DNA from 3 places in the Bradyrhizobium sp. LTSPM299 genome. Region 1 is predicted to be linked to each of the others. Evidence: predicted binding sites of a transcription regulator. Region 1 holds the regulator's gene; each other region holds the start of a gene.
The links. The regulator HrcA, encoded in region 1, represses chaperone genes, less so after heat shock. The targets are predictions, from matches to a motif close to GTTAGCACTCNCNNNNNGNGAGTGCTAAC.
Positions count from the first base shown of each region.

Region 2: UP10_RS25330 (co-chaperone GroES) is a predicted target of HrcA. The motif match lies at 1,161-1,189, and genes of this name have one in related genera.
Region 3: UP10_RS03365 (co-chaperone GroES) is a predicted target of HrcA. The motif match lies at 1,290-1,318, and genes of this name have one in related genera.

Region 1 covers NZ_JYMU01000007.1:278,854-282,128, forward strand. Annotated here, with positions in the region: gene pncA (bifunctional nicotinamidase/pyrazinamidase) at 1-498, shown strand, start outside; gene grpE (nucleotide exchange factor GrpE) at 552-1,157, opposite strand; gene hrcA (heat-inducible transcriptional repressor HrcA) at 1,347-2,435, opposite strand; gene rph (ribonuclease PH) at 2,697-3,275, shown strand, end outside.
Region 2 covers NZ_JYMU01000049.1:446,439-449,713, reverse strand. Annotated here, with positions in the region: gene UP10_RS25340 (protein phosphatase CheZ) at 1-189, shown strand, start outside; gene UP10_RS25335 (hypothetical protein) at 448-963, opposite strand; gene UP10_RS25330 (co-chaperone GroES) at 1,278-1,574, shown strand; gene groL (chaperonin GroEL) at 1,880-3,275, shown strand, end outside.
Region 3 covers NZ_JYMU01000006.1:467,092-470,366, reverse strand. Annotated here, with positions in the region: gene groL (chaperonin GroEL) at 1-842, opposite strand, end outside; gene UP10_RS03365 (co-chaperone GroES) at 929-1,246, opposite strand; gene UP10_RS03360 (usg protein) at 1,628-1,918, shown strand; gene UP10_RS03355 (cupin domain-containing protein) at 2,069-2,638, shown strand; gene UP10_RS03350 (NupC/NupG family nucleoside CNT transporter) at 2,733-3,275, opposite strand, start outside.

The sequences.
Region 1 (3,275 bases):
GCCAATGTGGTGATGACGCAGGACTGGCACACGCCCGGACACATCTCCTTCGCCTCGGTCCATTCCGGCAAGAAGCCGTTCGAGACGATCGATCTCGCCTATGGCAAGCAGGTGCTGTGGCCCGACCATTGCGTGCAGGGCACCGACGGTGCCTCGCTGTCGAAGGATCTCGCGATCCCGCAGGCCGAGCTGATCATCCGCAAGGGTTTCCACAAGGACGTCGACAGCTACTCAGCCTTCACCGAGGCCGACGGCAAGACCTCGACCGGCCTTGCCGCCTATCTGAAGGCGCGCAACGTCAAGCGCGTGTTCGTCGCCGGGCTCGCTACTGATTTCTGTGTGGCGTGGACCGCGCTGGACGCACGCAAGACCGGCTTCGAAACCTATGTGGTGGAAGACGCCTGCCGCGGCATCGACACGCAAGGATCGCTTGCGAAGGCCTGGACCGACATGGCCAAGGCCGGCGTCAAGCGGATCCAGTCATCGGACATCACTTAAGGTTTCTTGACGTCAGTCTTGGCGCAAGATCGTCTCGCGCGATGTCGAAACGATCAGGCCGTGAGATCGGCAGCCGGGGCGGCTTTGGCGCCGCCCTTGGAGACGCCCACCAGGGCCGGGCGCAGGATGCGCTCGCCGATCATGTAGCCGGCCTGCATGACCTGCACCACGGTGCCTGACGGTACCGACACATCGGGCACCTCGAACATCGCCTGCTGGAAATTCGGATCGAACTTCTCGCCGATCGGATCGAACTTTTTCACGCCGTTCTTTTCCAGCGCGTTGAGCAGCGAGCGCTCGGTCAGCTCGACGCCTTCGATCAATGCCTTCAGGCCGGGATCGGCGGCTTCCTTGGCCTCGGCCGGAACCGCATCGAGCGCGCGCTGCATATTGTCGGCGATATCGAGCACGTCGCGGGCGAAGCCGGTGATCCCGTAGGTCTTGGCGTCGGCGACCTCGCGGCGGGTGCGTTGACGAAGATTCTCCATCTCGGCCAGCGTACGTAGCATCTTGTCGCGCGTCTCGGCCAGTTCCTTGCTTAAGGCCTCCGTCGATCCGACCTCGGGATCGTCGGGCATGATGTAGGGCTTGGAGACCATAGGCTCGCCCGTCGGCGCCGGATTCTCGGTATTGTCATTGGTCCGGTTCGGATCGGTCATGGCTTGCCTTCTCGAAAAAACACGCGTCGTTCAAATCTTGGGGATTGGCTGGCCCGGATATCGTGCTTTCGACGACGAAAATCAAGCGCAACATAGCGTTTTCGAGCGAAAGCCTGTCCCGAACTTGACCCGGGACGGCCCCCGGCTCGCGCGAAAAAACGCGTCAAATGAAAACCAACTTCCGTCCGGTCAGCCGCCCAGGATCTGGCTGACGATACGCGCGGCGTAATCGACGGTCGGGATCACCCTGGCATAATTCAGCCGCGTCGGGCCGATCACGCCGAGGACACCGACGATCCGGCCATGGGCATCGCTGTAAGGCGCGATGATGGTCGAGGAACCCGACAGCGAGAACAGCTTGCTCTCCGAGCCGATGAAAATCCGCACCCCCTCGCCACGTTCGGCGCGGCCGAGCAGGTCGATCACGCCGCGCTTGGTCTCGAGATCATCGAACAGCGACTTGACGCGCTCGAGATCATCGAGCGCATGCAGATCCTCCAGCAAATTGGCGTGGCCGCGCACGATCAGCTGCCGGTCTTCGTTCTCGCCGCCTGACCAGCTCGCGATGCCGGCCGCCACCACCTTCTGCGTCAACTGGTCGAGCTCGGCGCGGTTCTGCGTCAAGGCGGTCTCGAGCTCGAGGCGCGCTTCGGCCAGGGTCCGGCCACGGATCCGCGCGTTGAGGAAGTTGGTCGCTTCCGTCAGCGCCGAAGAGGGAACCCCGGGCGGCAGGGCCAGCACCCGGTTTTCGACCTGGCCGTCTTCGCTGACCAGCACGACCAGCGCCTTCTCCGGTTCCAGCCGCACGAATTCGATGTGCTTCAGCCGCGCGTTCGATTTCGGCGTCAACACCACGGCCGCGGCGCGGGTCAGCCCCGACAGCCGGGTCAGCGCTTCCCCGAGCGCCGCCTCGACCGATTGCGCGCGGCCGACCGAGGCGAGCTGGGTCTGGATCGATTGGCGCTCCGCCTCGGTGAGGTCGCCGACCTGCATCAGGGCGTCGACGAAGAAGCGCAGGCCGAGTTCGGTCGGCAACCGGCCGGCGGAGGTATGCGGCGCATAGATCAGGCCGAGCTGCTCGAGATCCGACATCACGTTGCGGACCGACGCCGGCGACAGCGGCAACGCAATCAGGCGCGAAATATTGCGCGAGCCGACGGGCTCGCCGGTCGCAAGATAGCTTTCGACAATTTGACGAAAAATGTCGCGCGAGCGCTCGTTGAGCTGGGCAAGCCCCGCATGCGGCGTGATCAGGCTGATCGGATCGTGGTGAGCCACGCACTACTCCCTCACAATTGCCCCTAATCTGTCGATCCGCGAGGCCCGTGACAAGCAGCCATTCAGACCAAATGGCCAGGCCGAAAACCCTTGCCGCTGCCCGTTCCCCCTCCTACAAGCACGGCTTGAGCACGATCCGGAAGAATTGTAACCGGTTTTCCGAAAAGGTCGTGCTCAAACAAAACGTTAGAGCGCGATGACGATTCGAGACAAGTCGTCACGCTCCGGCACCTTACTCTCGGATTTTTCGGAGGATTCCCCATGCGGCCAAGCCGCCGTGCGCCCGATGAACTGCGTCCCGTGTCGCTGGACCGCGGCGTCGTCAAATATGCCGAGGGCTCCTGCATGGTGAAATTCGGCGACACCCATGTGCTGGTGACCGCCACGCTGGAGGAACGGCTGCCGCCGTGGCTGAAGGGCCAGGGCCGCGGTTGGGTCACCGCCGAATATGGCATGCTGCCGCGCGCCACGCTGGAACGCACCCGCCGCGAGGCGTCCGCCGGCAAGCAGGGCGGTCGCACCGTCGAGATCCAGCGGCTGATCGGCCGCTCCCTCCGCGCCGCGGTCGACCTGGAAGCGCTGGGCGAACGCCAGATCACCGTCGATTGCGACGTCATCCAGGCCGATGGCGGCACCCGTACCGCCTCGATCACCGGCGCATGGGTCGCGCTTGCGGACTGCATCAACTGGATGAAGACCCGCAACATGTTGAAGGCCAACGTGCTGCGCGACAACGTGGCGGCGATCTCCTGCGGCATCTACAAGGGCACGCCGGTGCTCGACCTCGATTATGCCGAGGACTCCGAAGCCGATACCGACGCCAATTTCGTCATGACCGGT
Region 2 (3,275 bases), on a different contig from region 1:
ACGATGAAATTCATCGAGCAGCACATCAACGAGATGATGAACATCTGGGGCGGCGTCGACGCCATCAAGTCGCATGCGCCGCCGATCATCGACACCCGCGAGGGCGACGACCGCCTGCTCAACGGCCCGAAGCTCGACGGCGACGCCGGCCACGCCTCGCAGGACGACATCGACGCGCTGTTTGATTGAGAGCGGTCAGAGACAAACGGAAACGCCGGTCTTAGGACCGGCGTTTTTTGTTGGGCGATGGCCACGAGGCGCTCTTCGCTTCTCCCCTGTGGGAGAAGGTGGCGCGAAGCGCCGGATGAGGGATCTGTCTCCGCGGGCTCGGAACGAGAGAGGGTCGCCCGCGGAGAGAAACCCCTCACCCGGATCGCATCTTCGATGCGATCCGACCTCTCCCACAAGGGGAGGGGTGCACCACCTATGCGGTACCTATTCTCGAAATCACGCCCTTGGCGCGCAGCGGACGTAGACCATGTTGCCGTAGCGGGTGGCGGCGTCCTTGTCGACGAAGCGGGTGATCATGACGCGGCCGTCGAAGGAGACGATCTCGCGGTCCTGCTCGCCGGGGGTCGGGCCGGGCGGGCCGATATAGTTCTTGCCGCTCGGGGACCCCTTCAGCCGCAGTTCCTGCGGGGTGGCCTGGTCGGCCAGATGCATGATGACGCCGCCGGACTGGCCGGCGCCGATCACGTAGGGCTGCTTGCACTGGCCGCGCGCGGCATCTTCGGTGCGCTTGCGGTCGGGCGGGTTCTGGAACGAGGCGAGGCCCCAGCGGCCGACGATCTCGTCGGCGCGGATGGTCGCGGGCATTTCCGGAGCCACCCCCGGCTCGGCGGCGGGCTCGGTATTCGATGACAGCGACGGCAGGCTCATGCTGCCGCACGCCCCCAGGAATATGGTCAGCGCCGAGACAGCCGCGAGCCGTGCGACCATTCGCGCGTTGAGTGACCTGATCATTCATATCCCCCGACAATGGCCCGGCCGCACCCACCTGCAGCCAAGCGTAAAACGTAAGGCGGAGCAATGACGTCCAACAGAATTACGTCATGGCTACGATTCGGTTTCCCCTACCACCATGCTATATTGGCCTCACCAAGGCCTTAACCCCGGTTTGCTTGACAGAAACCGCGCCAAGTCATATTTCCCGGCGCACAATTAGCACTCTCACATCACGATTGCTAAATGCGTCGGGCGTCCTGCCCGGCGCCGACCGCATTTAACCCCGGTCCAGATGAACCGGACCTGAAACCAAGCCTGCAAGAGGGAACCTGATGGCTAAATCCAAATTCCGCCCGCTGCATGACCGTGTCGTGGTCAAGCGTATCGACGCCGAGGCAAAGACCAAGGGCGGCATTATCATTCCGGACAGTGCCAAGGAAAAGCCCTCCCAGGGCGAGATCGTCGCCGTTGGCCCGGGTGGCCGCGACGAGGCCGGCAAGCTGATCCCGATCGACCTCAAGATCGGCGACCGCGTGTTGTTCGGCAAGTGGTCGGGCACCGAGATCAAGCTCGACAGCGAGGAGCTCCTGATCATGAAGGAGTCCGACATCATGGGCGTGCTGGCCTGATAACTAATCAATAGCCGCCGCACACCGGCCGTCGGAGCAGTCACTTCTTCCCTTCTCCCATCGAAGTCGGATTTATCCGACTTCGACAAATTAAGATGCCCAACTCGGGTAAACCCGAGTTGGGGTGGGAGAAGGTGGCGCGCAAAGCGCGCCGGATGAGGAGTCTCCATCCGCGGAGACAGACCCCTCACCCGTCCGCGATGCTTCGCATCGCGTCCACCCTCTCCCACAAGGGGAGAGGGGAAGAAGACCCGGCGACGACAAGCGGCAAGATCATATCCAATTCAATCAGGAGAAAATTCAAAATGGCTGCCAAGGACGTAAAATTCGCCGGAGACGCCCGCGACCGCATGCTGCGCGGCGTCGACGTGCTCGCCAATGCCGTCAAGGTGACGCTCGGCCCGAAGGGCCGCAACGTCGTCATCGACAAGAGCTTCGGCGCCCCGCGCATCACCAAGGACGGCGTCACCGTCGCCAAGGAGATCGTGCTCGAGGACAAGTTCGAGAACATGGGCGCGCAGATGCTGCGCGAGGTCGCCTCCAAGACCAACGACACCGCCGGTGACGGCACCACCACCGCGACCGTGCTGGCGCAGGCGATCGTGCGCGAGGGCGCCAAGTCGGTTGCCGCCGGCATGAACCCGATGGATCTGAAGCGCGGCATCAACATTGCGGTCGCGGCCGTGGTCAAGGACATCGAGAAGCGCGCCAAGCCGGTCGCTTCCTCGGCCGAAGTCGCCCAGGTCGGCACCATTTCGGCCAATGGCGACGCCGCGATCGGCAAGATGATCGCGCAGGCGATGCAGAAGGTCGGCAATGAAGGCGTGATCACGGTCGAGGAGAACAAGTCGCTCGTGACTGAGGTCGACATCGTCGAAGGCATGAAGTTCGACCGCGGCTACCTCAGCCCCTACTTCGTCACCAACGCCGAGAAGATGACCGCCGAGCTCGAGGATGCTTACATCCTGCTGCACGAGAAGAAGGTGTCCGGCCTGCAGGCGATGCTGCCGGTGCTGGAAGCCGTGGTGCAGTCCGGCAAGCCGCTGCTGATCCTCGCCGAGGACGTCGAGGGCGAGGCGCTGGCAACGCTGGTGGTCAACCGCCTGCGCGGCGGGTTGAAGGTCGCCGCCGTCAAGGCGCCGGGCTTCGGCGATCGCCGCAAGGCGATGCTCGAGGACATCGCGATCCTGACCGGTGGTCAGCTGATCTCCGATGACCTCGGCATGAAGCTCGAAAGCGTCACCATCAACATGCTGGGACGCGCCGGCAAGATCGTGATCGACAAGGAGAACACCACGATCGTCAAGGGCGCCGGCAAGAAGAAGGACATCGACGCCCGCGTTGGCCAGATCAAGGCGCAGATCGAGGAAACCACCTCGGACTACGACCGTGAGAAGCTGCAGGAGCGTCTGGCCAAGCTCGCCGGCGGCGTCGCGGTGATCCGCGTCGGCGGCGCGACCGAGATCGAGGTCAAGGAGAAGAAGGACCGTGTCGAGGACGCGCTGAACGCGACCCGCGCCGCGGTGCAGGAAGGCATCGTGCCCGGCGGCGGCGTGGCGCTGCTGCGTGCCAAGAAGGCGGTCGGCCGCATCGCCAACGCCAATGCCGACGTCCAGGCCGGCATCAACATCGTGCTCAAGGCGCTGGAAGCTCCGATCCGCCAGATCGCGGAGAATGCCGGCGTCGAGGGCTCGATCGTGG
Region 3 (3,275 bases), on a different contig from region 1:
AAGCCCGGAGCCTTGACGGCCGCGACCTTCAGGCCGCCACGGAGGCGGTTGACGACCAGCGTGGCCAGGGCCTCGCCTTCGACGTCTTCAGCGACGATGATCAGCGGCTTGCCGGTCTGCACCACGGCCTCGAGCAGCGGCAGCAGCTCGTTCAGCGAGGAGAGCTTCTTCTCGTTGATCAGGATGTAGGCGTCGTCGAACTCGACGCGCATCTTGTCGGCGTTGGTGACGAAGTAGGGCGAGATGTAGCCGCGGTCGAACTGCATGCCCTCGACGACGTCGAGTTCGGTCTCGAGCGACTTGGCTTCCTCGACCGTGATGACACCCTCGTTGCCGACCTTCTTCATGGCGTCGGAGAGGAACTTGCCGATTTCGGCGTCGCCGTTGGCCGAGATCGTGCCGACCTGGGCGATCTCGTCGTTCGAGGTGACCTTCTTGGAGTTCTTGACGAGGTCGGCGACCACGGCTTCCACAGCCAGGTCGATACCGCGCTTCAGGTCCATCGGGTTCATGCCGGCGGCAACCGACTTGGCGCCTTCACGGACGATCGCAGCCGCCAGTACGGTGGCGGTGGTGGTGCCGTCGCCAGCCGCGTCAGCGGACTTGGAGGCGACTTCGCGCACCATCTGCGCGCCCATGTTCTCGAACTTGTCCTCGAGCTCGATCTCCTTGGCGACGGTGACGCCGTCCTTGGTGATGCGGGGAGCGCCGAACGACTTCTCGAGCACGACGTTGCGGCCCTTCGGGCCGAGGGTGACTTTCACCGCATTGGCGAGGATATCGACGCCGCGCAGCATCTTGTCGCGCGCATCTACGCCGAATTTGACTTCTTTAGATGACATGTTTGGTTTCCCTGAGTTGATCTTGGTTTCTCACCCCTAGAGAGGCGCCGGCAGGCGCTCCTCAGGGTGAGCGTGTGCGCGTTGACTTAAGCGGCCTTCTTCTTGGCGGCTGCGGGGACGTCGAGCACGCCCATGATGTCGCTTTCCTTCATGATCAACAGGTCTTCATTGTCGATCTTGACCTCGGTGCCAGACCATTTGCCAAACAGGACGCGGTCGCCGACCTTGAGGTCGATCGGGATCAGCTTGCCAGCTTCGTCGCGGCCGCCCGGGCCGACGGCGATGATTTCGCCCTGCGAGGGCTTTTCCTTGGCACTGTCCGGAATGATGATGCCGCCAGCGGTCTTCTCTTCGGCGTCGATGCGCTTGACCACGACGCGGTCGTGAAGCGGACGGAATTTCATGCAGTCCTCCTAAGCATATACAGCTGTTGTTGAATTTTGGAGCATTGGCAGTCCAATCCGGCGAGTGCCAGATGGGCTGAGCAGGAGATAGGCCAAGCCTTGGCGGCGGGCAAGGGCTTCTAGCAGAAAATTTGGCACTCGGATGGTGCGGCTGCCAGCATTGAGGGTCATGCTTAATGCGCGCCGAGGCTGGGCGTCCCCTATTAGCACATGCGGTAAGCTGCTGCTAACGCGAGAAATTTCAACAACTCGTTAAACATTTAGGCTTGTGATGGGGCAGTCGCGTGCGTCACATTTCTCTCATGTGAGTGCATCTTTCGCCGGGGTGGCTCCGGCAGGCCAGCCACCACGTGCACATGCGCTCCGTCACAGGAGGTTGGCATGGTCTCGCGGGTTGGTGGGGTTGCTTCCGAGGACTTCAGGAAGCAGTTGCTGGGGTACGGGCTGACGACGGCGCAAATCCTTTATCGGATGCCGGATCATCCCTCGTTGCTGCAGACCTATGTCTGGCAGAACTACGACCTGTTTCCGAAATTTCCGGCGCTCAAGGACTTCCTTGCCTTCTGGCGGGACAGACTGGATGGCCCGCTGTTCTCGGTGACGGTGGCGCATTCCAAGCTGATCAAGCCCGCCGAGCTGCGCGCCGTCGACGGCGTCTTCCGGCTGCATTGAGCATCGCCTTCGTAGGGTGGGCAAAGCGCAAGCGCGCCCACCATTACGAGCACGACACTGGATGGTGGGCACGGCGCAAGCGCGCCTTTGCCCACCCTACGACGCGTGATTTGTGATAGCTTTTCCCGGTCAAGAAACGGGAGGCAAACAATGGCGAAGCAAAAGACGGCATCAAGACCAGCAGCCAAGACCGCGGTGAAGAAGAAATGGACGGGGCTCAAGAGCACCGCCAAATCGTCCGCGCGCAAGACCATCAAGTCCAAGGGCCGTGCGCCGGCCGCTAAGTCCAAAACCGCAGCGAAGCCTGCCGCGAAGACCGCATCAAAGGCGCGGCCGAAGCAGCGCATCGCGATCAGCCATCACCGCGAAGAGGATTTCAAGGCCGATGGCCTGCGCACTTACGCCAAATATCGCGACCTCGGCATATCGGCGGCCTCGCATGGCCTCGCCCAGGCGCATGTCATCCGTTTGCAGGGTCCGTGCAATCCGGATGAGGTCTCGAAACTGCATTTCCACGACGTCGAATTCCAGATGGTCTATGTGCTCAAGGGCTGGGTGAAGACCTATATGGAAGGCGAAGGTGAGACGCTGATGAAGCAAGGCAGCGCCTGGACCCAGCCGCCGCGGATCCGGCACATGATCCTCGATTATTCCGACGACGTCGAATTGCTGGAGGTGATCCTGCCGGCGGAGTTCAAGACGGTGGAGTTGAAGGCGTAAGTCTCGCCGTCATTCCGGGGCGCGCATAGCGCGAACCCGGAATCTCGAGATTCCGGGTTCGATGCTTCGCATCGCCCCGGAATGACGAGAGGGCTCACGTCATCGCCCCGACGATCGCGCCCATCAAACACGTCGTGAGCGTGCCCGAGACGATCGACTTCAGTCCGAGCGCGTTGATCTCCTCGCGCCGCTCGGGTGCCATGATGCCGAGGCCGCCGATCATGATGCCGAGGCTGGCGAAGTTGGCGAACCCGCACATCGCGTAGAGCATGATCAGCCGCGAGCGCGGATCGAGCGCATCGGTGCCGAGCTTCGACAGATCAACATAGGCGATCAGCTCGTTCAGCACGGTCTTGGTGCCCATCAGGCTTCCCGCCGTGACCGCCTGCGACCACGGCAGGCCCATCAGCCAGCACACCGGCGCCATCACGTAACCGAGCAGCCGCTGCAGCGAAATCTTTGCGCCGCCGATTTCCGGCAGCAGGCCGATGACGGCGTTGACGAGATACACCAGCGCGACCAGCACCAGCAGCATCGCGATGATGTTGATCAGCAGTTCAACCCCGGCCGCGGTCCCCTTGACGATCGCATCCATCGTCGAGGACACCTGAACGTCGGGGTCTTCGAGCGATCCACC